One region of the Pantoea sp. B65 genome, then DNA from elsewhere that is predicted to be linked to it. Evidence: predicted binding sites of a transcription regulator. Region 1 holds the regulator's gene; each other region holds the start of a gene.
What was found. Region 1 encodes CRP, which controls carbon source genes, mostly activating them, when cyclic AMP is high. Its sites were predicted from a motif close to ATGTGANNNNNNTCACAT; they were not measured.
Positions count from the first base shown of each region.

Region 2: the regulator CRP is predicted to act here: its motif matches at 4,886-4,903, upstream of focA (formate transporter FocA).
Region 3: the regulator CRP is predicted to act here: its motif matches at 1,907-1,924, upstream of JWF83_RS11335 (iron-containing alcohol dehydrogenase).
Region 4: the regulator CRP is predicted to act here: its motif matches at 4,049-4,066, upstream of JWF83_RS03495 (PTS mannitol transporter subunit IICBA).

Region 1 is NZ_JAHXPU010000015.1:468,580-476,558, reverse strand. Features, by position in the region: gene JWF83_RS05005 (DUF3289 family protein) at 75-860, shown strand; gene JWF83_RS05000 (DUF943 family protein) at 847-1,311, shown strand; gene JWF83_RS04995 (OsmC family protein) at 1,384-1,788, opposite strand; gene crp (cAMP-activated global transcriptional regulator CRP) at 2,099-2,731, shown strand; gene JWF83_RS04985 (YccS/YhfK family putative transporter) at 2,797-4,875, shown strand; gene argD (bifunctional acetylornithine/succinyldiaminopimelate transaminase) at 4,920-6,140, opposite strand; gene JWF83_RS04975 (aminodeoxychorismate synthase component II) at 6,229-6,804, opposite strand; gene JWF83_RS04970 (putative adenosine monophosphate-protein transferase Fic) at 6,854-7,447, opposite strand; gene JWF83_RS04965 (YhfG family protein) at 7,437-7,607, opposite strand; gene ppiA (peptidylprolyl isomerase A) at 7,718-7,979, opposite strand, start outside.
Region 2 is NZ_JAHXPU010000041.1:218,372-226,350, reverse strand. Features, by position in the region: gene JWF83_RS21365 (MFS transporter) at 1-568, shown strand, start outside; gene pflA (pyruvate formate lyase 1-activating protein) at 630-1,370, opposite strand; gene pflB (formate C-acetyltransferase) at 1,592-3,874, opposite strand; gene focA (formate transporter FocA) at 3,963-4,826, opposite strand; gene ycaO (30S ribosomal protein S12 methylthiotransferase accessory factor YcaO) at 5,218-6,975, opposite strand; gene serC (3-phosphoserine/phosphohydroxythreonine transaminase) at 7,275-7,979, shown strand, end outside.
Region 3 is NZ_JAHXPU010000023.1:291,115-299,093, reverse strand. Features, by position in the region: gene JWF83_RS11345 (D-threonate 4-phosphate dehydrogenase) at 1-552, opposite strand, end outside; gene dtnK (D-threonate kinase) at 545-1,822, opposite strand; gene JWF83_RS11335 (iron-containing alcohol dehydrogenase) at 2,046-3,194, shown strand; gene JWF83_RS11330 (dihydrodipicolinate synthase family protein) at 3,212-4,096, shown strand; gene JWF83_RS11325 (phosphoglycerate dehydrogenase) at 4,149-5,099, shown strand; gene JWF83_RS11320 (MFS transporter) at 5,199-6,518, shown strand; gene JWF83_RS11315 (MFS transporter) at 6,620-7,927, shown strand; gene JWF83_RS11310 (cyclase family protein) at 7,942-7,979, shown strand, end outside.
Region 4 is NZ_JAHXPU010000015.1:128,153-136,131, forward strand. Features, by position in the region: gene mtlR (mannitol operon repressor MtlR) at 1-537, opposite strand, end outside; gene mtlD (mannitol-1-phosphate 5-dehydrogenase) at 709-1,860, opposite strand; gene JWF83_RS03495 (PTS mannitol transporter subunit IICBA) at 1,963-3,894, opposite strand; gene JWF83_RS03500 (DUF3053 domain-containing protein) at 4,366-5,082, opposite strand; gene JWF83_RS03505 (gamma-glutamyltransferase family protein) at 5,827-7,428, opposite strand; gene JWF83_RS03510 (ABC transporter permease) at 7,445-7,979, opposite strand, start outside.

The sequences.
Region 1 (7,979 bases):
TCGTTAACTGCAGGGTCGCGCCGAGGCCCTGCTTATGCCAACTATGGACGAATCATAAAAACAGGATGTTATTTATGAATAACCAGCAACAAGCGCAATCCCTGCGGCTTCCCACCCGTCTGTTTGCCACGCAAAAAAAGATGGATGACTATTATGCAGCCGATATGCGCTATGGCGATCTGTCGCAGCACTGTCTGCAACAGCACTTCGGATTAAGGGATATTTCGACCCGCATTAATCCTTTTACTTATAAAGATCGCGATCATAGTGCGCGCGTTCTATTTGAGGAATTTCGCCAGTTATCCGATACATTCTCTTTTATCGGTGAGTATCAACCGATTATCCGCAAAATGATTAATCATATGCAATTTTGTAATGGTGAAAAATTTACCGATTATTTATTGAACAAAGCGCTTGCCGAACACCTCTCAATAAACAACTCATTAAATAAAATCAGAGAAACTATCATTTCACATTCACATTGGGATAAAAAATATTATCCCCGAGACAATTTCAATCAATTCGGCGTAGCTATAAATGCATCATATTTACCAAAATTTAACCGCTGGATAGATAATATTAATGGGCTAACTATTAGTGTGCATGACACCTGGGCAACACACATCACTCTTGAGTCACTGGGAATTAATGGTGATCGCTACCATGCAAAATTGCAATACCGCATACAGGATCACTTCGGTCTTGATGACAGTGATATTATTCACCGATTATACCGTCAGTTCCGTATTTTCCGCATCTGGTTTGTTCTGCAACGCTGGGAGGGTTATGGCTTTCGCCCGTTTATCAGTGAGATGAATACAATAAAAACTATTGAGGGCAGCCGTTTTGACAAAATTTAAATGGCTGATTATGACAGTGAGTATCTCAACAGGTATGCTCACTTGGTGGCTGATACTACCGACTAAAATCATTGACGTACATTACAAAAGTGACATCAGGAGCTACTACATTATTGTTAAAAATCTTCCATTCACCGATCGAAGAAAAATTCAATGGTGGGAAAATAATAAGCCACATTTTAAACAGCTATTCCATATCCCTGTTGATGAAAATGGCTATGCCATAAACTTTTGGATTGGGAAGTATAGGTCTGATTCAGGGACAGCCCAGGATAGTGACTTGTTGTGTTTTGACGATATGCAAAGTAAGGACAACTGTATAGCTAAGGATAATCAACCAATGACCATTTGGTTTTCAAAATATACAGATGAAACTATTTATCTCCTGAATAACTGGGATAATAAATATATCAAAGACAATAAAAGTGGCGCTATCCGAAAGCTTCGCTAGCCTGCGGACAGCATCTGAACGCAACAGGACCTGAAGAAGGTCCTGTTCACTTCGCAGGGCCTGGAGAACAGCTTACAGCGCGATAACCTCGTAGCTGTGAGTAATCTCGACGCCTTTGCCCAGCATAATCGCCACCGAGCAGTACTTCTCCGCGGACAGATCAACGGCGCGCGCGACTGCTTTGTCGGATAATGCTTTCCCGCTGACCACAAAATGCAGGTTGATATGGGTAAAAATGCGCGGCGCCTCTTCACGACGGGCAGAAGTCAGTTTCACTTCGCAGTCCGTCACATCGTTACGCCCTTTCTGCAGAATGGAAACCACATCAATTGCGCTGCAGCCCCCCGCCGCCATCAATACCATTTCCATCGGACTTGGCGCTTTATCACCGGAATTGCCGTCCATCAGCACCTGGTGACCGGATGCGGATTCTCCTAAAAATGTTAGCCCTTCTACCCACTTAACTCGCGCCTGCATAACATTATCCCCTAATTCATTCAGTTAACTTCAGAGTACGCTGTAAGCGGAAAAACGGCAACGGCGAGCGATTCACATCATGCTGAAGCGAGACAACAGGAGACACTTGCTGCAAGCTGTGCTACAAACAAAGCTGTAATATTTTCGTCGGCATCGATAAGCACGACGGAAGCGGGACGACATTATGAGCTAAGCTCTGAACAGAAGCCCGGACAACTTTCCTGATGGGAAAACGCTTGAATATTTCAACGCCTGCAGGGAACGAATCCCCCTGTTTTTAGGGCACGATTACAACAGAGGATAAAAGCGAATGGTTCTCGGCAAACCGCAAACAGACCCTACTCTCGAATGGTTCCTGTCACATTGCCATATTCACAAATATCCATCCAAAAGTACGCTGATTCACCAAGGTGAAAAGGCTGAAACGCTCTACTACATCGTAAAAGGCGCTGTAGCTGTGCTGATCAAGGATGAAGAAGGCAAAGAGATGATCCTCTCCTATCTTAACCAGGGAGACTTCATCGGCGAACTTGGCCTGTTTGAAGAGGGTCAGGAACGTAGTGCCTGGGTGCGGGCAAAAACTGCCTGTGAAGTGGCTGAAATTTCTTATAAAAAATTCCGTCAGCTGATTCAGGTTAACCCGGATATTTTGATGCGTCTCTCCTCTCAGATGGCTCGCCGTCTGCAGGTAACCTCAGAGAAAGTCGGCAATTTAGCTTTCCTTGATGTCACTGGCCGCATCGCACAAACCCTGCTTAATCTGGCGAAACAGCCGGATGCGATGACTCACCCGGATGGGATGCAGATTAAAATCACCCGTCAGGAAATCGGCCAGATCGTTGGCTGTTCACGTGAAACCGTCGGTCGTATTCTGAAAATGCTGGAAGATCAGAACCTGATTTCCGCACACGGCAAAACTATTGTCGTGTATGGCACTCGTTAAGCCAGCCTGAAACCACGGCGTGATGCAGTCGCGATCGCGCCGTTTTTTTATGTTGTGATCATCTGATGTGGCGGAGAATTATCTATCACCCGGAAGTAAACTACGCGCTGCGGCAAACGCTGGTGCTGTGCTTACCTGTGGCGGTTGGTCTGCTGCTTGGCGGTTTACAACAGGGTTTACTGTTTTCGTTAGTGCCTGCCTGCTGCAATATTGCTGGTCTTGATACCCCCCATAAACGCTTTTTCAAGCGTCTGATTATCGGTGGCAGCCTGTTTGCCCTCAGCAGCTTTCTGATTCAATGGATGTCGCAACACAGCATCCCGTTGCCGGCGATCCTGTTTGCTATGGCGATGCTGCTTGGCGTCACCGGTGAAATTAGCCCGCTACATGCCCGCCTGCTGCCAGCCTCACTGATTGCCGGGATTTTTACCCTGAGCCTTGCCGGTCATATGCCGATGTGGCAGCCGCCATTACTCTATGTGCTGGGCACCATCTGGTATGGGGTATTTAACTGGTTCTGGTTCTGGCTGTGGAAAGAGCAGCCGCTGCGCGAGTCACTGAGTTTGCTGTATCGCGAGCTGGCAGACTACTGCGATGCCAAGTATAGCCTGCTGACCAAACTGACCGACCCGGAAAAAGCGCTGCCACCGTTGCTGGCGCGTCAGCAGAAAGCTGTCGACCTGATCACTACCTGCTATCAGCAGATGCATATGCTGGCGGCCAACCGTGATAACCACCATAAACGCCTGACGCGCGCCTTTCAGGTGGCGCTGGATCTGCAGGAACATATCTCGGTCAGTCTGCATCAACCCGAAGAGGTGCAGAAACTGGTGGAGCAGAGTCATGCCGAAGCCGTCATCCGCTGGAATGCGCAGGTGATCGCCGCACGCTTGCGCCAGCTGGCCGATGACATCCTTTACCATAAACTGCCCGACCGCTTCAGTATGGAGAAGCAATTGCAGGCGCTGGAGAAAATCGCGCGCCAGCACAGCGATAACCCGGTAGGTAACTTTTGCTATTACCATTTCAGCCGTATTGCACGGGTGCTGCGTACTCAGCGCCCACTCTATCAACGCGACCTGATGGCCGATCGACAACGCCGCCTGCCGCTGATCCCGGCGCTGAAAAGCTATCTGTCATTCAAATCATCGGCGCTGCGCACTGCCGGACGCTTCGCGGTCATGCTGATGTTTGGCAGCTCGATGGCGCTATTTTTTAATATTCCTAAACCGTACTGGATCCTGATGACAATTATGTTTGTCAGCCAGAATGGCTACAGTGCAACGCGCGTGCGTATTCAACACCGTGCCTTAGGCACGCTGGCGGGACTGGTCATCGCCGCGGCAACCTTGCGTTTCAGCGTGGCGGAAGGTTGGGTGTTACTGGCGATGCTGGTGATTACCCTAGTGAGCTATCTGTTTATCCGCAAATTTTACGGCTGGGCCACCGTCGGTTTTACCGTGACTGCCGTCTATTCATTACAGCTGCTGACGCTGAATGGCTCGCAGTTCCTGCTACCACGCTTAATGGATACGGTGATGGGTTGCCTGATCGCCTTTGGCGGTATGGTCTGGCTGTGGCCGCAGTGGCAGAGCGGCTTAATGCGGCGCAACGCCCACGACGCGCTGGGCGCCTATCAGGATGCATTACAAATGCTGCTTGGCAGTCAACACAGCGCGGATAAACTGGCTTATCAGCGTATCCGGGTAAATCAGGCCCATAATGCGCTGTTTAACTCGCTCAATCAGGCAATGCAGGAACCCGGGTTTAATGACCGTTACCTGGCGGATATGAAGCTGTGGGTAACGCACAGTCAGTTTATCGTCGAGCATATTAACGCCATGACTATTCTGGCGCGTGAACATACCATGCTGACGCCAACGCTGGCTGAACGCTGGCTGCAATCCTGCGAGATTGCACTGCAACGCTGTCAGCAGCGACTGGAGTATGACGGTCCGGGGTCGGATAGCAATATTCTGGAAGAGCAGGAGGGACTGCAGCAGGGGCCGGAGACCATTATGGAGCGCCACGTAAAGCGCATTCTCGGCCATCTGAGCGTAATGCATACCATCTCATCGCTGGCGTGGAGCCAGCGACCACAGCACGGACAGTGGCTGGTGAGGAAATTGCGCAAACCGTCATAATATCAGGGTGACAGTTATGCCACCCGGTTAATGCCGCTGGGAAGTTATTTACCCAGCACCTTTTCAACTGCCAGGGCAAAACGCGCCATACCTTCAGTGATATCGGTCGGTTCGATAACCAGTGACGGCGCCAGACGAATCACGTTAGTCCCGGCATTCAGGATCATCACCCCTTCGGCCGCCGCCGCATTCAGGATATCGCGAGCCTTCCCGGCGTGCTGCGGTTTCAGCTCAGCACCAATCAGCAAACCTTTACCACGGATATCGCTGAATACATCCAGCTTCGCATCAATTGCTTTCAGTGCGGCAACAAACTGCTGACGACGGCTTTCGACGCCAGTCAGTACTTCCTCGGTATTGATAATATCCAGTGCGGTTTCGGCAATCGCACAGGCTAACGGGTTGCCGCCATAGGTGGTGCCATGAACGCCAGGCGCCATGGTTGAAGCAATCTCGTCGGTAGTCAGCATGGCGCTGATCGGGAAGCCGCCACCCAGCGCTTTCGCGGTAGTGAGAATATCCGGCGCCACCCCGTAGTGCTCATAAGCGAACAGCTTGCCGCTGCGTCCCATACCGCTCTGCACTTCATCAAATACCAGCAGCGCTTTATACTCATCACAGAGTGCGCGCAGCCCCTGAATAAATTCAGCGGTAGCCGGCATCACGCCGCCTTCCCCCTGAATCGGCTCCACCACAATGGCGCAGGTATGATCGTCGATCACCGCTTTTACCGCCGCCAGATCGTTAAAAGGCACATGCACGATATCAGCCGGTTTCGGGCCAAATCCGTCGGAATATTTTGGCTGACCACCGACAGAAACGGTGAACAGCGTACGGCCATGGAAAGCATTATGGAAAGCGATAATCTTGCTTTTGTACGGGCTGTGACGGGAGGAAGCATAATAACGCGCCAGTTTAAATGCGGCTTCGTTAGCTTCCGCACCAGAGTTAGCGAAGAATACACGCTCAGCAAAAGTAGCGGCAATCAGCTTGCTGGCAAGGCGCAGTGCCGGCTCGTTAGTAAAGACGTTACTGGTGTGCCACAGGGTTTCGCCCTGGGTTTTCAGCGTTTCAACCAGCGCCGGATGGCAGTGACCCAAAGCGGTTACCGCGATCCCACCGGAAAAGTCGATATACTCTTTACCCTGCTGATCCCACACGCGGCTGCCTTTACCTTTCACCGGCACAAACTGCGCTGGTGCATAAATAGGCAAAATAACCTTATCAAATGTTGCGCGTGTTACCGCCATTTTTTCCGCTGACATTCACTACCTCGTCTGATTCTACGTTATGGATACGTGAAATAATAATCACAAAATATGCATAAAAAATCACGCAAAGGCAAATATAAACTTACTGTTTAAGGAAATTAGCCAGTAGCTGATGCCCTTGCTCACTGAGAATACTTTCCGGGTGAAACTGCACCCCTTCCAGCGGCAACGTCTTATGACGAAACCCCATAATCTCGTCCGGCTGCTGGTCACGCAGGCTCCAGGCAGTAATGTCAAAACAGTCCGGCAGCGAGTGCCGCTCGACAATCAGCGAGTGGTAGCGGGTCACCGTCAGCGGATGATTTAAACCAGCAAAAACACCAGCGTCATTATGTTCGATGGCCGAGGTTTTACCGTGCATCACCTGCCGTGCACGTACCACCCGGGCGCCAAATGCCTGGGCGATGGCCTGATGTCCGAGACAGACACCGAGAATCGGCAGTCGTCCGGCAAAATGGCTGATAGCCGCCAACGAGATACCCGACTCATCCGGAGTACAGGGACCGGGCGAGATCACCAGATAGTCCGGCTGCAGTGCGGTAATTTCGCTCAGGGTAATCTCGTTATTGCGGCGGACACAGACCTCACTGCCCAGTTCACAGAAATATTGGTAGAGATTCCAGGTAAAGGAATCGTAGTTATCGATAAGCAGCAGCATTCTGGTTCCGGGCCGGATGGCGAAATTGCGACGCCGCCATTCTAGCATCTTACGCCGGGGTGCTTACCACCCTGCCGAAGATATCGATTAATCCGCGCAGATCGCCACTCACCCCATCACGGTTAGCCTTTAGCCAGCTCTCACGATCCACCGGTTGCCAGTTAATCAGATAGCCCGCATGCAGCGCCAGTTGTTCAAAGAACAGTCGCTGCGCACGCCCGTTACCGTGGCGAAATGGGTGCAACATATTGATCTCACAATAGTAGTGCGCCAGGCGGGCCACAAATTGATCCGCGGGTAAGCCGGCAAGGCCATTTTCCGCTTCCAGTGCCGCCATCAGGGCATTGCCCTCTTTTTCGATATACTCAAAATGGCAGAATGGCGTATCGTCCAGCCAGATATCAATACGGCGTAACTCACCGGCCCAGTCATAGAGGTCCTGAAATAGCGTATGGTGCAGCGCGCGCAGATGCGGAAAACCCGGGTTGGGCACGCCAGGGCCAATGGTCGCCGCACGCAGCGCGGTAAACTCCAGCTCAGCCTGATGCAGACGATGGGCTTCGCGGATCTGCAAACGGTTCTTCAGTACCTTAATATCCTGCCAGAAATAGGGGTCGTGTTCGGACATGGCATTAGCGCTCATAATGCCTCCTCAGCGCCCTGAGGCGTTCCGCCACCTCTTGTGGGGCGAGATTGACCTGCTCTATTTCATCGCCTTCAAGACGGCTGCTGGCCTGAAAATTGGCATTGTGATACTGCGACCACAGCGCCGCTTTCTGTTTGTCGGTCAGTTTCTGCTTCATAGCGCCTCCGTCGTCCGTCGCCGCACGCTTCTTCCCTTAGTATATGCAAAATAATTCAGGTTGCAGGGAGACGGCAGGCAAACCGCCGCCGGGCGGCGGCGGCAGAGGCATTAAGGCAGAATTTTAGCGGAAAGGATCACCACCGGTTTACTTGGCACATTTTGATAAGGGCCAACGTTATCGGTTTTAACCTGGGAAATCTTATCGGCAACATCCATGCCTTTAATCACTTTACCGAATACCGCATAACCGAAATCACGCTGACCATGATCGAGGAAGGCATTATCCGCGACATTAATAAAAAACTGACTGGTCGCGCTATCTTTCTCGGCGGTGCGCGCCATGGCAATTGAGCCACGTACGTTACGTAAA
Region 2 (7,979 bases), on a different contig from region 1:
GCCAATGCTACGCCGTCGTAATGCACGGCTGGGTATTCACGGCTGTATTATCTCCGGCGTGGTACTGGGGTCGCTATACGGTCTGATGCCGCTGTATCTCTCTCATCAGGGGATGAGCGATGCCACGGTCGGTTACTGGATGGCATTGCTGGTCAGCGCCGGTATTGTCGGACAGTGGCCTGTTGGCCGTCTCGCCGACCGCTTTGGCCGTCTGCTGGTGCTGCGCGTTCAGGTATTTGTGATGATTGTCGGGTCGATTGCCATGCTTGGCGATACGGCGATGGCTCCGGCGCTGTTTGTGCTGGGCTGTGCCGGTTTTACGCTCTATCCGGTAGCAATGTCCTGGGCCTGCGAAGCGGTGGCGCACCACGAACTGGTGGCGATGAATCAGGCGCTATTACTGAGTTATACCATTGGCAGTCTGGCCGGCCCGAGTATGACGTCGCTGCTGATGCAGCACTACTCCGATAATCTGCTGTTTGTGATGATTGCGGTGGTGGCGCTGGTGTATCTGGTGATGCTGCTGCGTAAAGCCGATCAGCGCGCCACGCCGATTGCCCACGCTTAAAACCAGCACGGGCGGCATAAATGCCGCCCGTGCTGGAGTTGTATGCTTTGTGTCGATCGCCTCAGTACATCACCTTGTGGCCATACCCTTCAAGAATATGTTTTACCCGATCCATGGTGTCGGCCTTCGGCGGTTTCACGCCATCCAGTTTGTACTCTTCACCCATGGCGATCCATTTATGTTTGCCCAGCTCATGATAGGGCAGCAGCTCGATCTTCTCGACGTTACCCATATCGCGGGTAAACTCGCCAAGCTTATGTGCTGAGTCATCATCATCCGAATAACCGGGCACCACTACATAGCGGATCCAGGTGCGGATGCCACGCTTCGCCAGGTAACGGGCAAAGTCCAGCGTACGATGGTTAGAGACGCCAACCAGATTCTGATGAATATCATCATTCATTTGTTTCAGATCCAGCATCACTAAGTCGGTGACATCCAGCAACTCGTCGATCACCGGGTCGTAGCGGCGTACAAAACCGTTGGTATCCAGACAGGTATGGATGCCTTCGGCATGGCAGGCGCGGAACCAGTCACGCACAAATTCCGCCTGCAAAATGGCTTCGCCACCCGAAGCGGTCACACCACCACCGGAGGCATTCATAAAGTGACGGTAGGAGACCACATCGGCCATCAGTTCTTCCACGGTAATCTCTTTACCGCCGTGGGTGTCCCAGGTGTCGCGATTGTGGCAGTAGAGGCAGCGCATCAGGCAGCCCTGGAAAAAGGTGATAAAACGGATGCCGGGACCGTCGACGGTTCCGCAGGATTCGAAAGAGTGAATACGTCCGATAGTTGACATTGCGATGAGTTCTCCATGGTAAACCTGCTGGTTACAGGTTACGCAGTCTTTAATTGCTGCGTTATGTCAGTCTGTTTTGCCAGATGGCTGTATCCTTAATCGCTGCAACCGCAACGGGGTGAGCGGCATTCAATGACCCGGTGATACAGGCCTCTGCAAAGCAGGCTGGTGGTAAAAAGGCTCCTGCAACGGAGCCTTTATTTAGTGCAAGCTGTGGTGACTTACAGCGATTTAGTAAAGGTACGAGTGATTACGTCGTTCTGCTGTTCTTTAGTCAGCGAGTTAAAACGTACTGCGTAGCCTGAAACACGAATGGTCAGCTGCGGATATTTTTCCGGGTGTTCCATCGCATCCAGCAACATTTCACGGTTCATCACGTTAACGTTAAGGTGCTGACCGCCTTCAATGCTGGCTTCATGATGGAAATAACCATCCATCAGACCGGCAAGGTTGGTTTTACGCACATCGTCATCTTTACCTAATGCGTTTGGTACGATAGAGAAGGTGTAAGAGATACCATCTTTCGCGTAAGCAAACGGCAGTTTCGCAACAGAAGTCAGTGAGGCAACAGCACCTTTCTGGTCACGACCGTGCATTGGGTTAGCACCTGGTCCGAATGGCGCGCCGGCACGACGACCATCAGGGGTGTTACCGGTTTTCTTACCATACACCACGTTAGAGGTAATGGTCAGTACTGACTGAGTTGGTACCGCGTTGCGGTAGGTCTGCAGCTTCTGAATTTTCTTCATAAAGCGTTCAACCAGGTCACAGGCCAGGTCATCAACACGTGAGTCGTTGTTACCGAACTGCGGATATTCACCTTCGATTTCGAAATCAACCGCCAGGCCATCAGCATCACGTACTGGTTTCACTTTGGCATATTTAATCGCTGACAGCGAGTCAGCCGCCACGGAGAGACCCGCGATACCACAAGCCATAGTACGGTAAACATCACGGTCATGCAGCGCCATCAGTGAAGCTTCGTAGCTGTATTTATCGTGCATGTAGTGGATAACATTCAGCGCGGTAACATACTGCTTAGCCAGCCAGTCCATAAAGTGGTCCATACGGGCCATTACGGTGTCGAAATCCAGCACTGCATCCATGATCGGTGCTTCTTTCGGACCGACCTGAATTTTCATTTTTTCATCCATGCCGCCGTTAATCGCATACAGCATGGTTTTCGCCAGGTTAGCACGGGCGCCGAAGAACTGCATTTGTTTACCGATGACCATTGGGCTGACGCAACAGGCAATGGCGTAGTCATCGTTATTAAAGTCCGGACGCATCAGATCATCATTTTCATACTGCACTGATGAAGTGTCGATGGAGACTTTGGCCGCATATTTTTTGAAGTTCAGTGGCAGTTTGTCTGACCACAGAATGGTAATATTTGGCTCAGGTGATGGACCCATGGTGTACAGGGTATTCAGGAAGCGGAAGCTGCTTTTTGATACCAGAGTACGGCCGTCAACACCCATACCACCGAGGGATTCGGTTGCCCAGATTGGGTCGCCAGAGAACAGTTCATCATACTCAGGCGTACGCAGGAAGCGCACCATACGCAGTTTCATTACCAGGTGGTCAATCAGTTCCTGGGCCTGCTGTTCGTTGATTTTGCCTGCTTTCAGGTCACGTTCAATAAAGATATCAAGGAAGGTGGATACGCGACCGAAGGACATCGCCGCACCGTTCTGTGATTTCACTGCAGCCAGGTAGCCGAAGTAAGTCCACTGTACTGCTTCCTGAGCCGTAGTCGCCGGGCCAGAGATATCACAACCATATTTGGCCGCCATCTCTTTAATCTGCGACAGCGCATGATGCTGATCGGCAATCTCTTCACGCAGACGGATAGTGGCTTCAAGGTTAACGCCATTTTCCATATCGCTCTGCAGTGAGGTGAACTGCGCAAACTTGTCTTTCATCAGGAAGTCGATGCCGTACAGGGCAACACGACGATAGTCACCGATAATACGTCCGCGACCATAAGCATCTGGCAGACCGGTCAGAACACCGGATTTACGGCAGCGCAGGATATCCGGGGTATAAACATCAAACACACCCTGGTTATGAGTTTTGCGGTATTCGGTGAAGACTTTTTTCAGTGATGGATCCAGCTCACGGCCATAAACTTTACATGAGCCTTCCACCATTTTGATGCCGCCAAACGGAATCAGACCACGTTTCAGTGGGGCTTCAGTCTGCAGACCAACGATTTTTTCCAGGTTTTTATTAATAAAACCGGCATCGTGAGAAGTGATAGTTGAAGCAAGGTCAGTATCAAAATCAACCGGCGCATGAGTGCGGTTCTCAATCTTGATGCCTTCCAGAACATTGTCCCACAGAGCGGTTGTCGCGTCGGTAGCGCCGGCCAGGAAAGACTCATCGCCTTCATACGGCGTATAGTTTTTCTGGATGAAGTCGCGGACGTTAACGCTGTTCTGCCATTCGCCAGCAGCGAATGTTTCCCAGGCTGCGGACAGTTTGTTATTAAGCTCGGCCATTTGATACCTACCTTATTTGTGGAGTTCGTTCTACGGTCCGGTCGGGTCAATACGCGGCCGGTGCCAAATTCTTTTTCAACGTCGGCGCTTAGTGGTGAGGTTTATCGCCGCCGCGCAGATAAATTACCCAGTAGGTTAAGCCTACCAGTAAACCGCCACCAATGATGTTACCGATGGTCACCGGAATCAGATTATCAACAATAAAGTTGCTAACGGTCAGGCTGGAAAAATGGTCGGCGCTGGTGCCGGCGGCCTGCCAGAATTCTGGTGAAGCAAAGTCACGAATCACAATGGCCATTGGAATCAAAAACATATTGGCGATGCTGTGTTCAAAGCCGCTGGCAACGAACATCGCTACCGGCAGGATCATCGCGAGCATTTTGTCCGTCAGGGTGCGGCCGGAATAACTCATCCATACCGCCATACACACCATCAGGTTTGCCAGGGTACCAAGGCAGACGGCCTCGATAAAACTATGATGCATTTTATGGTCGGCGGTTTGCAGCACGTTTAAACCCCATGCGCCATTTGCCACCATATGCTCGCCGGAGAACCAGATCAGCGCGACAAAGAACAATGCGCCAATCAGGTTAGCAACGTAGACGTTAATCCAGTTACGCGCCAACTGCATCCAGGTAATACGTCCACTGGCCTTGGCTACTACGATTAACACGGTAGAGGTGAACAGGTCAGCGCCACACACCACCACCAACATTAAACCGAGTGAGAAACAGATACCGCCGACCAGTTTGGCCAGACCATAGGGTACCGTACCGCTGCCGGTGGTGGCTGTGATATAGAAGACAAAGGCGATGGAAATAAAGACACCCGCAGTAATCGCCAGGAAAAAAGTGGTTAGGGGATGTTTTGTTGCTTTATAAACGCCAGCCTCTTCAGCGACTTTTGCCATCGCGGCCGGTAATAATAGGTCGAACGGATTGTCAGCTTTCACACTAACCTACTCCTGAAATTTGTCAGCAACGTGATACTAACAAAGGAGTATAGAGTACAAATTGATATGGATCATATTAGCGCGGAGCGGGGGGCAAAATAACGCGAAAAAAATAAGGCAAATTCATTTATGTTATTGATTTTGAATGGAAAAAAATATTTTAAAATGTACAAAAAAAGTTGAAAAACACACGTTTTGCTAAAAATGTCGGTACATTTTGTCGTCAGGAATTTATAGAAAATGTAATGTTTCCGACATATTCAGTTCAGGTGATTACTTTTTTTTAACCTTAATTTTTCAATTGCTGTTTAAAACCATTAAATTCAGCGTTTACCCGAATAAAATGGGCTATTTCAGACCCGTTTAAAGATGCTGAAACAGCCCGTCATGATTATTTCCAGTACTGACGTTTAGCGCGCTGCAGCTTCTCGTAAGCCGCCAGCAGTGACTGATGAGCCGGGAAAGCCTTCAGGTCGCCGTCTGCCGCTTGCAGGCCGTAAAACGGCGCTTCACCGCTTATCGCCGCAGAGGCGGCTTCAACCGCCTCGCTGCCGTACATGCGCACAAAGCCCGTGTGGTACTGCAGCGGATCGCGACCATCTTCCTGCGCCAGCAGTAGCAGGGTCTGCAGGCAACGATAATAATTGGCGCGTTGCGGGCTGACCACCGAACTGTTGAACTCCATAGTCCATTCGGTCCAGATCAGCGCCTGATCCAGATCGCCACCGGCCAGCGCCAGCATCGCTTTCAGTTCACCGATGCGCAGGGTATACCAGCCGTTATCTTTGCCGGTAGCAATGCCCAGCAGTTCACGTACGCGGGTGAAGTCATCATGACCGTCTTCATCCAGCTGTTCGATCATCGCGAGATAATCCTGTGGTTCCCACTCGCTGTCCGGTAATGACAGCACGGTTTCGCGCAGATAAGCACCCATACTGTTATTGGCCAGCAGCAGATCTTCCGCCGGATAGATATCGGACATGCCGGGCACCAGAATACGGCAGGCATAAACGTCCAGATGCTGATAGTCGGCGATATAGACTTCTTTATCTTCGGCCTGGAAGATCGCCATCAGGGTGGCGAACTCCTCTTCGGTCGAACCGTCAAAGCGCCAGTCAACAAACGGATAGTCAGCGTCATCTTTAAACATATCCCAGGAGATCAGCCCGCTGGAATCGATAAAATGGGTTTCGAGGTTGGCATGCTCGGCGACTTCTTCATCGTCAAAAGTTGGCGGGGTAAAGACGTCGAGATCCTTCAGACTGCGCCCCTGCAGCAGTTCCGTTACGGTACGCTCAAGCGCCACGCCGAAATCAGGGTGCGCGCCGAAAGACGCGAAACAGGTGCCGTTTGCCGGGTTGAACAGCACCACGCAGATCACCGGGTATTTACCCCCCAGCGAGGCGTCGTACGAGAAAATAGGGAAACCTTCCGCTTCCAGACGCGCAATTGCTTCGACCACGCCAGGATAGCGGTTCAGCACCTCGGCAGGAATCTCCGGCAGGCTGATCGATTCGGCAATAATCCGGTTTTTAATATAACGCTCGAAAACTTCGGATAAGCCCTGTACCCGGGCTTCATTGGCGGTGTTGCCGGCAGACATGCCGTTAGAAACATACAGGTTACCGATAATATTCATCGGAATATAAACCGTCTGCAGGTCTGACTGACGGGTAAACGGCAGGGCGCAGATGCCACGGTCGGCATTGCCGGACTGCAGATCGATCAGCTCGCCGGCGCTTAGCTCGTTTTCCGGATCGTAAAACGCGCGCAGACGCGCATCAAGGATACCTTCCGGCAGGCTTTCATCTTCCGGCAGCGGGAACCATTTCTCGTTCGGGTAGTGCACAAAATCGCCATTGGCGATGGTGTTGCCTAACCAGAAATCGGCAAAGAAATAGTTAGTGGAAAGACGCTCAAAGTACTCACCCAGCGCGGAAGCCAGCGCCGCCTTTTTACTGGCGCCTTTACCGTTGGTAAAACAGAGTGGGCAATCGCGGTCACGAATGTGCACTGACCAGACATGCGGAACAGGATTCAGCCAGGAAGCTTCTTCAATATTGAAGCCAAGATCCTGTAGTTTTTGCTGAAAGCGTGCGATGGAATCTTCCAGCGCGGCGTCTTTGCCAGGGATATAAGTTTGAGTCATGTTGCCCACTAGTTAATGATTGTGCGTAAAGCGCGCAATGATACGGGTTTTGCGGGCTAATCGCTATGCGGCGGCGATAATTATCAACCGGCGCGATAAATAGCCGCCAGGCGAGACGGCATTAATGAATGGTGTCCGCTTTACAAAATATCGTGGTTATTTGCGATTGCCTTACATGCTGTGGCGGCCACGCGGCTAAAAATGTGATCCGGGCCGGATAAATGATTGCAGCAACAAGGACGCAGTGATAAAACCGATAGCAGATGCATAACCGATAGATCTGACAGTGGTGAGGGGAAATGACTCAGGTTTTCAATTTTAGCTCCGGTCCGGCCATGTTGCCGGTAGAAGTACTCCGTCGTGCAGAGCAGGAACTGTGTAACTGGCAGGGCTTAGGCACCTCCGTTATGGAGATTAGTCATCGCAGCAAAGAGTTTATTAAGGTCGCACAGGATGCGGAACAAGATCTGCGTGATCTGCTGAAAGTCCCCTCCAACTATAAAGTTTTATTCTGTCACGGCGGCGCACGCGCACAATTTGCGGCAGTGCCATTAAATCTGCTGGGACAGGCTAAAACCGCTGATTATGTTGATGGCGGTTACTGGGCGCACAGCGCGATTAATGAGGCGCAGAAATATTGCACGCCTAATGTGATTGATGCCAAAACCACCATTGATGGTTTAAGTGCGATCACCCCGATGAGTCGCTGGGCACTCAGCGATGATGCGGCTTATGTTCACTTCTGCCCGAATGAAACCATTGATGGTCTTGCCATTAATGAAGAACCTGACTTTGGCGACAAAGTGGTGGTAGCCGATTTATCCTCCACCATCCTTTCCCGCCCGATTGATGTCAGTCGCTACGGCGTGATTTATGCCGGTGCGCAGAAAAACGTTGGTCCGGCCGGTCTGACGCTGGTGATTGTGCGTGAGGACCTGCTGGGTCATGCGCGTCAGGAACTGCCGTCGATTCTCGATTACAAAGTGCTGGCGGATAATGACTCG
Region 3 (7,979 bases), on a different contig from region 1:
TTCCACCCGTTCGCGGCCAAGGGTATCGAGGAACTTGCGCAGCGCAATATGGGTGGTGACATGAATCACTTTCAACCGCTCGGTATACAGCACCATGGCGTAATCTTTGCTGTTGGTGAGTTTCGCCAGCAGTTCGGTATGGCCCGGATAAATATGCCCGGCCAAGTGCAACGCTTCCTTATTCAGCGGCGCAGTAGCGATAGCATGCACCTCGCCCGCCATCGCCAGTTCTGTTGCACGCTTCACGCAGCGATAGGCCAGATCGCCGGCCGCCGCCTGAACCAGGCCGGGCTTTAATACCTGCGGATCTGCCAGCGGCTCGTCGATAATATTAATAATGCCGGGAGCAAAGCGCGCATCGGACACCTTGTCCAGCACCCGTAATTCCACTTGCGGCGTAATATTCAGACTCATTATCCGGCGCAGCGTGGCGGCACATCCCACCACTACCGCCGGGGCGCCGGAAAGCTCCCCTTCAGCCAGGGATTTGATAATAATTTCCGGGCCAATACCTGCCGGGTCGCCCATAGTAACCGCAATAATTTTACTCACTCGACTTCTCCTCAATAAAACGAATAACTTCCAGCAAGGTGTTTTCATCGCCAAAACCACCGGCTTTGGTCATCACCAGCATGTGTTGATAGGTATTAAGCAGGTGGCCGTACGGCACACAGCCCGCCACCTGACCATTAATCTGAAATCCGCTGGCGCCCAGCCGCCGGGCGACAGCCAGCGCCACATCACCGCCGGAAAGATAGAGCGCGGCTGGCTCTGCCTGCGGCAAAATCGCCGCGGTCAGGTCGCCGAGCAACTGACAAATTTGTTCACCTAATTGCTGACGTGAAATCTGATGTTGCTGGCACAGGGCCGCGATAGCATGGCGCTGTTCGGGCTGCTGACAGGTGCGGATCACGCAGTGCTCTCCCTGCCGTAGCGCCGTCACGGCCTGCTGCAGCCACTGATTACGCTGCGGCCAGCGGGGGTGCTGAAACAGTTGAGTGATATCGACATCCACCAGCGTCAGGCGATGCCGGGCGTCGATACGCGCAATCTGCTGACGGGCGATATCACTCATCGAACCAATCACCGCCAGCAGAGGGGAGGATGTGCGGTCGGCCAGTAAGGCGCCCAGCGCATCGCTTAATCCGGCGGCACCGGCCAGTAACGGTTTTTCCGCCAGCTGCGCCGCCGCCAGCATCAGGCGCCGGATATCGTCATCTGATTCTGCATCGGCCACCAGCAAGCGTGTTCCCTGGCGCAGATGCTGTTGCAGGCACGCCACTAACGCGCCAGAACGCACCGTATCAAGCGCCAGCACCGCGCCGGGCAGCTGACTCTGCGCCTGCAAGCGCGCCAGCACGCTGGAATCAGTCACCGGGGTTTTCGGATCGCTGGCAAATTCGGTTTCGGTTAACCGATGACCATTAATCAGGCAGCAACCATTGCGCGTGGTGCGCCCCAGCCGTGGCACCGCCGGCACCACCAGCGCCAGCTGCCGGCCGCTGGTCAGCAGCGCCGCTTCAATCTCAGCGCCGGGATTACCGCGCAGAGTGGAGTCGATTTTTTTGAAAATCCAACCCTGCCGCACCATCTCAACGCCTGCACTCATCGCCTGACGGGTACGTTCAGCGGCCTGCTCCGCGCTCAGCGCCCGGCTGTCCGTACTGATCACCCAGACATCCGTCTCAGCACTATTGATTGCCGTGGCACTGTTAAACAGGACACTCACTCGCGCACCGGCCCGGGCCAGTCCGCTACCGGCGTCATTAGCACCAGTAAAATCATCGGCAATCACCCATACCGGGGTTTTCCACTGCGTCATTTATTCTCCATCAGGGTTGAAAGATTGCGTCAGTCATCATGCCACACAACCCGATAATGATTATATTCAATCATGATTGATTATATGTGAGCAAGATCAAATTAATCAAAATCAATATATCTTATAAAATTAGCCAGCAGATGTGACAAACGTCGCGTTGAAATGACGAATTACAATCACCAGCGGTCTGCGCAAGCGGTCGTCAGGAGAAAAGGCAGAAATAATGAATATCAACAGCACCCTTATCAGCGGTTATCAGGCGCTTAATGACATTAGCTATCTGTTGCAGGATAAGCAGAGCGTATTGCTGGTCACGGATAAAAATATTGTGGCGATCCCGGCAGTACAACAGCTGATTGCGCAGGTGAAGTCCCATGTCCGCAGCCTGAAAATGGTCGACAACGTGCCGCCAGAGCCAAGCCAGCACGATGTCGCCGCCATACTGGCGCCGCTGGAAACGCAGGGTATTGATATGGTGATCGGGATTGGCGGCGGCAGTGTGCTGGATGTCGCCAAGTTGCTGTCGGTGCTGAGCGTAGAACAGGCCCCAACGCTGGAGGCGCTGCTGGCAGGCGAGAAGCCGCAAACGCGCACCACCACGCTATTGATCCCGACCACCGCCGGTACCGGCTCCGAAGCCACCCCTAACGCCATTCTGGCGATCCCGGAGAAACAGACCAAAGTCGGGATTATCTCGCCGGTGATGCTGCCCGATTTTGTCGCGCTGATACCGGAGCTGACCACCAGCATGCCGGCGCATATTGCCTCTTCCACCGGTATTGACGCTCTTTGTCACCTGATTGAATGCTTTACCGCCACCGTGTCGAACCCGGTAAGTGATAACTACGCGCTGATCGGCATGAAAAAGCTGTTTGCCAGCCTGGAAACTACCGTTGCCGAACCGGCTAACCTCAGCGCCCGCCTCGAGATGTTGTGGGCCTCTTATTATGGCGGCGCGGCCATTGCCCATGCCGGTACCCACCTGGTACACGCCATGTCCTATCCCCTGGGCGGCAAATACCATATTCCCCATGGCGTAGCGAATGCCATTCTGCTGGCCCCCTGCATGCGCTTTGTGCGCCCGGCAGCGGTCGGCAAGTTTGCCCAGGTTTACGATCTGCTGCCCTCTTCCGACCACGCGCTGACGGAAGAGGCGAAATCGCATGCGCTGGTCGACTACTTCGCCGCGCTGGTAAAACGCCTGAAGCTGCCAGCCAGCCTTGATGAACTGGGGATTAATGCCGACCACCTGCCCTACCTGGTGGAGGCCGCGCTCGATGTGCAGCGCCTGATGAAAAACGTTCCGGCAGCGGTCAGCGCCAATGAGGTGCGCGATATTTATATGACGCTGTTTCCGACACTCAATCACTAATGGATTACGAGGATAAGATGAGCAAGAAAATTGACGGCGTATTAACCGCCATCGTCACCGCCTTCGATCGCGACGGTGCTTATAACGCCAGCGCCATGCGCCAGCAGATTCGCCGCCAGCTGAAAGCCGGCAACGGTATCTTTTGCGGCGGCACGAACGGCGAATTCTTTGTGCTGAACGAGCAGGAGAAGCTGGCCGTGACGGAAACCTGCGTCGATGAAGTGGCGGGCAGCGCCAATGTTGTCGCCCATATCGGCGAAATCTCGACCCGCGAAACTATTCGTCTGGGTAAACAGGTGGCAAAGCTGGGCGTCGATGCAGTATCAGTCATTACCCCGTACTTTGTGCCGCTGAAACAGCATGAATTGATCGCGCACTATCGCGCGGTGGCGGATGCCGTTGAGGTACCGGTATTTCTCTACAACATTCCGGCACGCACCGGTAATACCCTGCAACCGGATACGGTACGCACGCTGGCGGCACACCCGAATATCATCGGGATTAAAGATAGCGCGGGCAGCTATGAAAGTCTGAGTGGTTTCCTGCAGGCGGTCAAAGGTATCGAAAACTTTAACGTGCTGAATGGTCCGGACTCGCTGATTCACCAGGGTTTTGTCGATGGTTGCTCCGCCTGTATTTCCGGGCTGGCCAACGTCGCGCCAGACGAAATTAACGCTATCTGGGCGCACTTTAACGCCGGCGATATCGAGGCGTCACGCAAGGCGCAGGAGAGTGTTACCGGCCTGCGGACCGATCTGTATAGCGTCGCCTTCTCTCCGGCAGCCGTGAAGAAAGCGCTGGCGCTGATGGGCCACGACGTCGGCGAAAGCCGCTATGCGGTGCAGTTCAGCGCTGAAGACGAACAACGTATTCGTCAGATCGTGAATCAATACCTGCAATAAATCATCTTGCGGCGTTGCGGCGCCGCTTCATACCAATACCAGGAAACGAATGATGAAAGTAATCTGCACCTCGCCTTCTTTCGCCAAATACGATGATACCCCCATCGCTACGCTGAAAGACCAGGGCTTTGAACTGATTATGCTGCCCGCAGATGCGCCACTGTCGGCACTGGCAGCACATCTGGCGGATACCGTGGCGATGATTGTCGCCTTTACCGAGGTCAATGCTGCGCTGCTGGACCTGGCACCAAAACTGAAGATTGTCTGCAAGCATGGTGTCGGCGTCGATAATATCGATCTGGCAGCGACACGTGAGCGGGGGATCTACGTCACCAACGTGCCGGATGCCAATAAGCATGCGGTAGCGGATTTCGCCTTCGCGCTGATCCTGAACAGTGCGCGTCAGCTGAACCAGGCCGCAAATGAAACCCGTGCGGGTCACTGGCCGCGTATCTTCGCTACCGATGTTTACGGTAAAACGCTGGGGATTATTGGTCTGGGCAATATTGGGAAACAGGTCGCATTGCGCGCCAAAGGTTTCAATATGCGCGTACTGGCATTCGATTATTATCCCGATAAGGCATTTGCCGACCAGCATCATATCCAGTTTGTCAGCCTCGATGAACTGACTGAGCAGAGCGATTTTATTACCCTGCATACTCCACTGACCAGTGAAACTCGTAACCTGTTTGACAGCGCGCGGATAAAACGTATGAAAAAATCAGCGTTTCTGATCAACGTGTCACGCGGTGGCGTGGTTAATGAAAGCCATCTCTGGCAGGCGCTAACCGATAATGTAATTGCAGGCGCCGCGGCGGATGTATTTGAGCATGAACCGTTAACGACTCATCCGCTCTTTAGCCTGAATAATTTTATTCCCACCTCGCATATTGCCGGCTATACCGACGGCGCAATCAGTGCGATTGGCGAACGCTGTGTACAGCAAATTATTCAGTGCGTGGTCGAAAAACAGCGACCGGCAAATATTATGAACTCCCTGTAAATATATCCTGCAAAGGGGGAATAACTGTCCCCCTGACTATTACAGGCTGAAAGCACTGCTATTCAGCCGATTAATCTTACTCTGTATCGGGCTATTATTATGAATGCAATGGGAAGTAAAACCCGGATTCGTTGGTGGATTGCTGGTCTGATGTGGCTGGCGATTGCCATTAATTATATTGACCGTACGGTACTCTCTGCTGCCGCACCACATTTAATTAGTGAGCTTAGCCTCAATCCGGAAATGATGGGTTTTATTATGGCGGCTTTTTTCTGGTCTTACTCACTACTGCAAATTCCGGCAGGCTGGTTTGCTGACCGTTTCGGTCAGAAAAAAGGGCTGGGACTGGCAGTGGCCTGGTGGTCAGTGGCCACTTCGGTGATGGGGCTGGCAACCGGTTTTAAATCGCTGCTGGCACTGCGTCTGGCGCTGGGTGTGGGTGAAGCCGCAGCCTACCCCAGTAACGCCGGGATCACCGCGCGCTGGTTCCCTGATAGCGAACGCGCCACGGTTTCCGGTCTGTTTGACAGCGCCTCAAAGTTTGGCGGCGCCGTTGCCATGCCGCTGATTGTCTGGATGATCTACATGTTCGACTGGCGGCTGACATTCCTGATTATCGGTTCTGTCGGGCTGTTATGGGTCATTGCCTGGTATTTTATCTATGCAGAAAACCCGGAAGATCACAAAAAGATCAGTGCGCTGGAAGTCAGCCATATTCGCAATGGCCAGATCCAGAAGCATGGTGATAAATCCGTTTTGCCGATGAAATGGTACAAGTTGCTGCGTTACCGCAATATCTGGGCGATGTGCCTGGGATTCTTTACCATCAACTATACCTCCTATTTCTTTATCACCTGGTTACCGACGTATCTGGTACAGGAAAAAGGGATGGATTTCATTAAGATGGGGATGGTTGCCGCCCTGCCGCTGCTGTCAGGGATGGTGATCGAAGTGGTGGCGGGCTGGGCATCCGACCGTGTGGTACACAGCGGACGACTGTCGCTTACCGCCACCCGTAAGCTGTTTCTGACTATTGGTCTGCTAATGGCTCTCTGTATCGGCTTCGCCCCCTTTACTGACTCGGTATTTATGACCGTATTCCTGTTGTGCGTAGCGAAATCCGGCACCACGGTGGCCGCCTCACAGGTATGGGCACTGCCGGGGGATGTCGCGCCGAAAAACAGCGTATCCATTGTCGCCGGCTTGCAGAACACCGTCTCCAACCTCGGCGGCGCCATTGGGCCAATCGTGACTGGCGCGATTGTCGCCGCCACCGGCTCCTTCACTTTTGCGCTGGTTTTCTCAGCGGCACTGGTGGTGCTGGGCATCATTAACTATCTGTTCCTGATGGGTAAAGTGGAGCCTATTGTGGAAGCAAGCAACTCGCAAGTACATCGGGCTTCGGTCGGACAACATTAACCGCCATAGTTATTATCAATCTCTGCCATCACACCTCAGCCATGAGGTGTGATTATTTAGTCCGCAGCTGAAATAAAAACAAAAAATCACCGGAGGCGTTAATGTCGCTTAATTCACATGATAGTGTCGTGATGGCAAGTGAGAATAAAAAAACCGCAAAAGGAAAGATGCGTTTTATTATTTTAACCGTCCTTTCTGTCGGTATCGCAATTAACTATGTCGATCGGGCGGCAATGAGCGTAGCCATGCCATTTATGTCCCACGATCTACAATTATCCAGCACCGATAGCGGATTATTATTATCCGCCTTTTTCTGGAGCTACGTTTTATTTCAGTTACCCGGGGGCTGGCTGGTCGATAAAATCGGGCCACGCATCACCTTTGCGTTAAGCAGCTTCGGTTGGGGCCTGGCTACCGCCGCCTGCGGGCTGGCAAATAGCGTCGGCGCACTGGTCGGTTTTCGCTTTGCGCTCGGCGCCGTAGAGGCCCCCTGCTATCCGGCAAGTTCATCAACGGTAACCCGCTGGTTCCCCCGCCAGGAACGCAGCTTTGCCGCCGCCACATTCAATAACGGCAGTAAAATCGGCGGAACCCTGGCGATCCCAATCATCTCTTTTCTGATTGCGCTGGTTGGCTGGCGCATGACCTTTGTTATCTCTGGCGTGATTGCCATTATCTGGGCGATAAGCTGGTATCTGTGGTATCGCGATCCCCGTGAACATAAAACCGTATCCCGCGAAGAAGTGGAATTTATCGAAGCGAATCAGGATCCGGACACCGGCGCAGCGATGAGTATCCGCCAGTTGCTACGCCAGCGCACCGTGCAGGCGATGATGGCCGGTTTTTTCTGCATCAATTTCGTTTCCTATTTCTTCTTTACCTGGTTCCCAACCTACCTGGTGGAAACCTTTCATCTGTCACTGATGAAGTTTGGCCTGCTGGGGATGTTGCCGGGTATTGCCGCGATCATCGGCGGCTGGTGTGGCGGCCTGCTCTCGGATGGTCTGGTGCGCCGCGGTGTATCACTGACCATCGCCCGTAAAATTCCGCTGGTCGGCGGCATGCTGGGGAGTGCAGTGATCGGCCTCGCTGCTTTTTCTCCCACCGTTACGCTGGCGCTCTCAGCACTCTGTTTCGCCAACTTTGCCGCCACTTTCGCCTCGGCGGCACTCTGGGCGCTGCCTTCAGATGTCGCGGCGAATCGTGCGAACGTCGCCACCATCGGCGGTATTCAGAATATGGCGGCCAATCTGGCAGGCATCATCTCGCCAATTTTGATCGGGGTGTTGATGCAGTTTACGCACTCATTTGTAATTCCACTGGTGCTGGCGGGGATTGTCGGCCTGTTTGGCGCACTGATTTACGGTTTCTGGCTGCCGACGGTGAAACCCATGCAGCAGGCCGCGTAATAAGAGGAAAGAAGATGCAACAGTCACGCTGGACACAACGCCCGGCCCAGTC
Region 4 (7,979 bases), 340 kb from region 1:
AAAGGCTTGCTTAAGGCTAATACGGGAAATCAGCTCAGTCAGAGAGAGCACCATGGTCGAACGCACCACCTGCTGGTAACGCTGGCGCTGCATGGCGCGCAATTCGTCATCTTCACTGGCGAATTGCGGGGGCGGAGGTAACGCGCTAACGCAATGCAGCTCGCCAAAAGGGCCGAGGATCTCATCGTCAGTAAAACGGTATTCAGTATTATCGTCGTTCAGCTCTTCACGCAGTGCCATCAGCAGTTCGCAATCTTCATACTCATTGCGATTAATCACCCCCAGGCCGTAAATCAGCTTCAGGCGTACCGACAGCTCCCCCAGCGGACCATTCCCCAGTAACAGAGGTTCAACCGCGTATTTCACCGCATAATCGTCTTTGCGAAATACCTGAATCACCAGCAGGTTAACCGCTTCGGCCAATAGCTCCACCGCGGCGATCAGAAAGCTTCTCACCGAACGACCGGTATTCAGGCGCTCAAGCACCCGATTTTCAAAAGCCTGCTTCTCTTCCATTATTGCCTGCATATCTGTCATTGCGCCTGAGAGCACAGCAGAACTGTACTCTTTATGCTCTCCGGGAGGGAGGAGGGGAGCCGAAAGTGCGCGCATTATGGCATATACTCGTCGTTTTTGAAGGGGTAGCAGCGTGTACGCGGGTTATCGGAGCGGCATGACTGCCGCCCCTTGCGTTTGCTACCGCGTCCGTTATTTCGAGTATGCGTTATAAGCCTGCACCGCAGCGGCGACAACGTCGCTATTGGCATCCAGACCTGACACCTGCGCCAGGGTTGCCTGCGGCCCTAATTTCTCCAGCAAACCCACCAGTTCCTGCGCCTGAGGATCCTGATCGCTGCGGTAGTGCATCGCGGCGGCAATACCGATCACCAGATTGTCGTGCGGCAACTGATATTCGAGGGTGCCGAGGGTTGGCTTAATCAGGCGGTCACCGGCGCTCAGTTTACGCAGCGGCTGGCGGCCTACGCGCTCAACATCATCCTTCAGATAGGGATTTTCAAAACGGCTGAGGATTTTATCGATATAGGCGGCGTGTTTAGCGGCATCAAAGCCATAACGTTTGATCAGGACTTCGCCGCTCTCCTGCATGGCCCCTTTTACCACCTGGCGCACTTTCTCATCAAGAATCGCATCGCGAATAGTCTGGTGACCCGCCAGCTGGCCGAGATAGGCGGTAATCGCATGGCCGGTATTCAGGGTGAACAGTTTGCGCTCGACAAATGCCATCAGATTATCGGTCAGTTCCATACCCGGAATATTCGGCAACTCACCTTTAAACTGGGTTTTATCGACAATCCACTCGCTAAAGGTTTCCACCGTCACTTCCAGCACATCAGTGCTGCCTGCTTCGGACGGGGGCACGATACGGTCCACGGCGGAATCAACGAAACCGACATGCTGTTCAACCCAGGCGTGATACTGTTCCGGCAGCGCCTTCAGCACATGCTGTTTTAACTGGCTGGTGCCGCGCACCATATTTTCACAGGCAATAATATTTAACGGACGGACATTAGCGCTATCACTGCGTTTGGCCAGTCCTTTCGCCACGCTACCGGCGATGCGCTCAAGGATCTGCGGGCCAACCGCCGTGGTAACGATATCAACCTCAGCAATCAGCGCGATAATGTCATCGCTGGCGCTGCTAACGGCGCTGACGCCTTTAACTATCTCAACCTGGGCATTCTCCCCCACGACATGCACCGGATATTCATGACGCGCGTTCAGCGCGTCAAGGACTGCCTGATTCACATCGGCAAAAACCAGCTCGACGCCGGCATCCGCCAGCAACTTCCCAATAAAACCACGGCCAATGTTACCTGCGCCAAAATGCAAAGCTTTCATGCTGTTACCCATATAAATGACGTAAGGGCCAGGCATGCCTGGCCCGAAAAAAGGGCTGGGCATGCTCAGCCCCTGGGAACTACCTTCGCGCCTGCGAATAAATCAGGCGGATTTTTTACCTGACAGCAGATCCAGAACTTCCTGAACGCTGGTGGTGGAAGCCAGTTTCTCAATCACGCTGTCATCGTCCAGCGCGTTGGTCAGACTGGTGATCACCTGAATGTGCTCATTATTACGTGCGGCGATGCCGATAACCAGACGGGCAATATCGTCCGGTTCTTCACCGAAACGTACGCCTTTTGGATACTGGCAGAACACCACGCCGGTTTTCAGAACGCGATCTTTGGCTTCAACCGTACCGTGTGGCACCGCAATTGACTCACCGAGATAGGTCGGGGTTAATTTCTCCCGATCCAGCATCGCCTGGACGTATTCCGGTTCCACGTAGCCGCCTTTTACCAGCTGCTCACCGGCAAAACGAATCGCCTGCTCTTTTTCTGTCGCCTGCAGACCAAGGAAGATATTGCTCTCGCTCAGCTGGAACAGATGATCCTGACCTGCATCGAAACTGTCATTGAGCGTGGTCATCACTTTGTCACGATGGCCGGCGGAACGATTGGCTTCCACCAGACGTGCCGTCAGATCGGTATACAGGCCGCTGTCGAGGAAGTTGGTCAGTGAGATATGCTGTGCATGTGGTGCCTGACGCATCGCACGCTCTGTCAGATCGCGGTGAGTAATCACCAGATCGACGTCGCCTGGCAGACTGTTAATCGCGCTATTGGTGACTGAAATATTGCTCAGGCCAGCATCATTAACCTTCTTACGCAGCACGCCGGCACCCATGGCGCTGGAACCCATACCGGCATCACAGGCAACGATGATTTTACGCACATGGCTCAGATCGCTGTTCAGGCCATCGGCTGCGGTAACGGCGGCGCCACCCTGACCTTTAGACTGTGCTTTCATCTCCTGCACGCGACGGGCTGCAGTTTCGATATCGTCTTCTTCCTTCACTTTGCTGGTTTTCAGCAGAATAGCAGAGACCACGAAAGAGACGGCAAAAGCGGCGGCAATCGCCACGATATTGGCGAAGTAAGTTCCTTTTGGCGTCATTGCCAGTACTGCCAGGATTGAGCCTGGTGATGCTGGAGAAACCAGACCACCGTGCAGCACGGTCAGGGTAAACACGCCGGTCATACCACCGAGGATCACGGCAAGAATCAGACGTGGGTTCATCAGTACATACGGGAAGTAAATTTCGTGGATACCACCGAGGAAGTGAATGATTGCCGCACCGCCTGCAGACTGCTTGGCATTACCACGACCAAAGAAAATATAGGCCATCAGTACGCCCATACCCGGGCCTGGGTTGGCTTCGATCAGGAAGAAAATCGATTTGCCTGCTTCGCTTGCCTGCTGGATGCCCAGTGGCGAGAAGATACCGTGGTTAATCGCGTTATTGAGGAACAGGATTTTTGCCGGTTCAACAAAGATCGAGGTCAGCGGCAGCAGGTTGTTCTGCACCATCAGGTTTACGCCGGCGGCGAGGATATGCGACAGACCTTCAACCAGTGGACCAATAGCCAGGAATGACACGATTGCCAACACCATACCGATAATACCGGCAGAGAAGTTGTTAACCAGCATTTCAAAGCCGCTTTTGATCTTACCATCAACCAGACGGTCAAAGTGTTTGATTGCCCAGCCGCCCAGCGGACCTGCAATCATGGCACCGAGGAACATTGGCATATCGGCGCCGACAACCACACCCATGGTCGTGATGGCGCCGACTACGCCGCCGCGATCGCCACCCACCAGACGGCCACCGGTGAAACCGATCAGCAGTGGCAGCAAGTAGGTAATCATTGGGCCTACCAGCTTGGCCAGCGTTGCATTTGGCAGCCAGCCAGTTGGAATGAACAGAGCAGTGATAATACCCCAGGCGATAAACGCCCCGATATTTGGCATCACCATGTTACTCAGAAAGCGACCAAAGCTCTGTACCTTGATCTTGAAATCTGATGAGGACATAAAAAAACACCCCTTATTGGTACGCGCTGACAAATAAGAGAGCGCGTTGATTTTTGTGTGAGACGTTACGGCGGGGAGCCGTCGGTATGACACCATTACTGTATGCAAGCGGACTCTAGCACGCGTTTATGACGCTGCGTAGTGATGGGATTAAGTGTGATCTACATCACATTGATAATGGGGCTTTAGGGGGGTATTTGGTGATATTGATCACATATTTGTGATGTAAAAAAAGGACGGTGGCGATTATTTATACTGGAAAATGGATTTAATGTGATCTGCATCACAAAAAATTATTGGCTGTTTGTTGCTAAATTGTGATGACAATCACAATTTATTTTAAGGCTAAAAGGCGCCCGATCACATATTGATTCGGACGCCAGGGGGGCAGGGAAAAGCTGTAAGAAAATTACGCCGGGGTATTGGGGTGCTCAGCGCTAAAGCGCGGCCGGAAAGGGGCTTTCCCTGCCGTTACTGGAAACCACCCTGCACCGCGCTTTGCGCCTGGGTCAATGCCTGAGTTTTTGACGACATATTACTCATAATGGTGTTGTACTGCGCTGCCTGCTCGCGGGTAGAGAATTGCACGCCATTATTGTTAAAGCTGACTGCAGCTCCCTGCTGTTGCAGATAGTCGCCAGCCTGCAAGACATCCTGGCTCAGCGACTGCAGCGCCGGTAATAACGGGATCAGCGAGTCTGCCGGTTGCGTCACTACCTTGCTGTAGACCGTTTGATATACCGCTTTTAAATCGTCAGGCTGCTTCAGAGCGGCATGACTGCTGTCGGCCTGGCTTTTAGCGCTCTGGATCTGCTGCGCCAGCACATTCAGCGAACCGCTGGCCTGGCGCAGGGAGTTGCGACGGGTCAGATAATCCTGCGGAACACGAATCGCCGTCAGCTCATCCACCACCGGCTTCATACCGTCATCAACAGCTTTATTCACCTGCTGTGAAAAGCCATACAGAATGGCGTAATCACTGGCATAATTACCCATCTTCTGTTTCTGATCTTCGCTCAGTGCTGGCAGATGCTCACCGCTACGCATTACGGTATTCTGCAGGAAATCGATAAAAGCTTTACGCTGCTCCGGCTCTTTGTCGCCGCAGCCGGTTAGTTGAAAGACGAGAAACAGTGCCGTCAGTGGCACCCATACGCGGGCCCAGACACGGGAGATTCCAGTCGCCATACATAAACTCCTGTCATTGTGAACGGTTATCTGGATGATAACGCAGATCAATAGCATGCTTTGTCGTGCCTAAAGGATAGTCTTATTTACCAGCGCTGAATACCCTTGACACGGCTTTCTTCGGCGCATTTTCCCTGTCGTTTGCACCGGGTTGGGCCCGGCCGGGAGCAGGGCAATATGTGCTCCGCAGCCGAAATGCGCTGATTATTGCCTGAACACTTTTATTTAGTGATATTTATTATCCTCCCCCCTGCCACTTAGGGAATGAGGATTATGGTTATGGTAAAAGGAGAGTCACGCGCGCTTGCTTGTGGTGAAATATCATTAGTGCGATCTGTATTTCACCAGAGTATTGATTATCGTCGGGTCAGAATCGATCATGGCAGCTACTTTCCATTTAACTTACAGAACGAAAAGGCTATTGGAAAATCGTCCGGTAAACGATGGTTATATGATATCTAAAGTCATCGACGGAAAATTTCAAGTCATTTGGTTTACTGCCGAAATGCCATAAAGTGATTACTGGCGTGTAAAGTCCGATAAATGTTTACATAACGACTTTAATAATGGGAAAGAAGCGGAATACTCGATTTATACCACTGTCTGGTTTGATAACCATATAGAGAGGCGACGATATCGTGCAGAGTATCTCTCTGATACGCGATGGCAAAACAGAGCAGCTGCAACTTAGCGATAAACGCTAAATAAAGCATAGGGCCAGTGGTTACCGGCCCCAGCTGGTCATTAAAACACCAGTGCCTGCCCGTCCTTGCGGCTTTCTGTGGCGGCAATATAAAAGCCCTGCGCATCGCGCACGATCACCTGCGCACCACCAAAGTTATAACTTTGCAGCGGATCTTCCACTACCAGTTTATGCCCCATGGCGCGCAGTGCTGCCAGCGTATTGCGATCCATCGTTGCTTCGACGCTCACTTCGCGGCCTGCGACAATGCGCCAGCGCGGTGCATCAATCGCCGCCTGCGGATTCTGCTTATGCAGCATAATACGCAGTGCCAGCTGTAAATGCCCCTGCGCCTGCATCGGGCCGCCCATCAGGCCAAACGACATCAGCGGCTGGCCATCGCCATCCAGTGCAAAGGCCGGAATAATGGTGTGAAAGGGACGTTTGCCACCCGCCACTACATTCGGATGATCTTTATCCAGCGCAAAACCCGCGCCACGGTTTTGCAGGCTGATGCCGGTGCCAGGCACTACCACCCCGGAACCGAAGCCCATATAGTTGGACTGAATAAAAGAGACCATCATGCCACTGGCATCGGCGGTGGAAAGATAGACGGTACCGCTCTGCGTCGGGGCGCCAAAGGTGAAATCACCGGCTTTTTTCGGGTCAATCAGCGCCGCGCGGCTTTGCAGATACGCATCGCTGAGCAACAGTTCCGCCGGAAACTCCAGATGATCCTCATCGGCGATATAGCGGTCGAGATCGGCCAGCGCCAGCTTCATCGCCTCAATCGACAGATGCAGCCAGTCGACCGAATCCGGCTGATAGCTGCCAATATCCCACTGTTCCAGAATGCCCAGCGCCATCAGTGTGGCGATACCCTGGCCGTTAGGTGGCAGTTCATGCACTGAACCGCCAGCGAACGGACGTGACAGCAGGGTAACCCAGTCGGCGCGGTGGTTTTTCAAATCGTCGAGGGTCAGCGCCGCGTTGTGTTCGCGGGCGAAGGCGACGATCTTTTCCGCCAGTTCGCCGCGATAAAATGCCTCGCCGTTACTGGCGGCAATTTTTTCCAGACTGTCGGCCTGATGCGGATTGCGAAACAGTTCGCCGCTGCGCGGTGGGCGCCCTGCGGGGGCGAAACAGGCGCTGAAACCTGGCTGATCGCGCAGTTTGTTATAGCCGCGCTGCCACAGCTGGCCGATTAACGGTGAAACCGGAAAACCGTGGCGTGCGTACTCAATCGCCGGTTGCGCCAGGGTGGTGAGGGGTAAGTTGCCGAAACGTTCCGCCAGTTCCACCCACGCCGATACCGCACCCGGCACGGTGACCGCATCCCAGCCGGTTTCCGGCATTACCGACAGGTGAGCAAAATCTTCCACTTTCCATGCCGCCGGCGCGCGTCCGGAGGCATTCAGCGCATGCAGCTGTTCGCCATCCCAGACAATGGCAAAGGCATCGCTGCCGATACCATTGCCGGTCGGTTCCACCACCGTCAGCGCCATGGCGGTGGCTATCGCCGCGTCTACCGCATTACCACCCAGCTGTAACATACGCAATCCGGCCTGCGCCGCCAGCGGTTGCGAGGTGGCAACCGCATTGCGACCCATCATCGGCGCACGCCAGGAGGGATACCCGAGATTAAAATCTATTTCACCACTCATCGCTATTCCTTAATCATCAGTCGTTGCGCGGATCGAGCGCGTCACGCAGTCCATCTCCCAGCAGATTGAAGCCCTGCACGGCGAGAAAAATGGCAATCCCGGGAAAAATAGACATCCAGGGCGCCTGTTCCAGATAGCCTTTGGCCGTATTCAGCATTGCGCCCCACGACGGATTGGGCGGCTGCTGGCCGAGGCCAAGAAATGACAGGCTGGCTTCGGTGATAATCGCCGCCGCAATCGCCAGTGTCGCCTGCACCAGAATCGGCGACATCACATTCGGCAAGACATAACGCAGCACAATCCAGCGGTCGGGCAGACCAATGGCGCGCGCGCCGTCGATATACTCTTCATTGCGGATGGCGATCACCTGGCCGCGCGTCAGGCGGGCAAAAATCGGCATTGCCGATAAGCCAATGGCAATCATCGCGTTACCCAGGCTCGGGCCGAGAAAGGCGCCGAGCGCAATCGCCAGGATCAAAAACGGGCAGGCCAGTAGCGCTTCAATAAAACGCGAAATCACGCCGTCCCAGATGCCCTGCCAGTAACCGGCG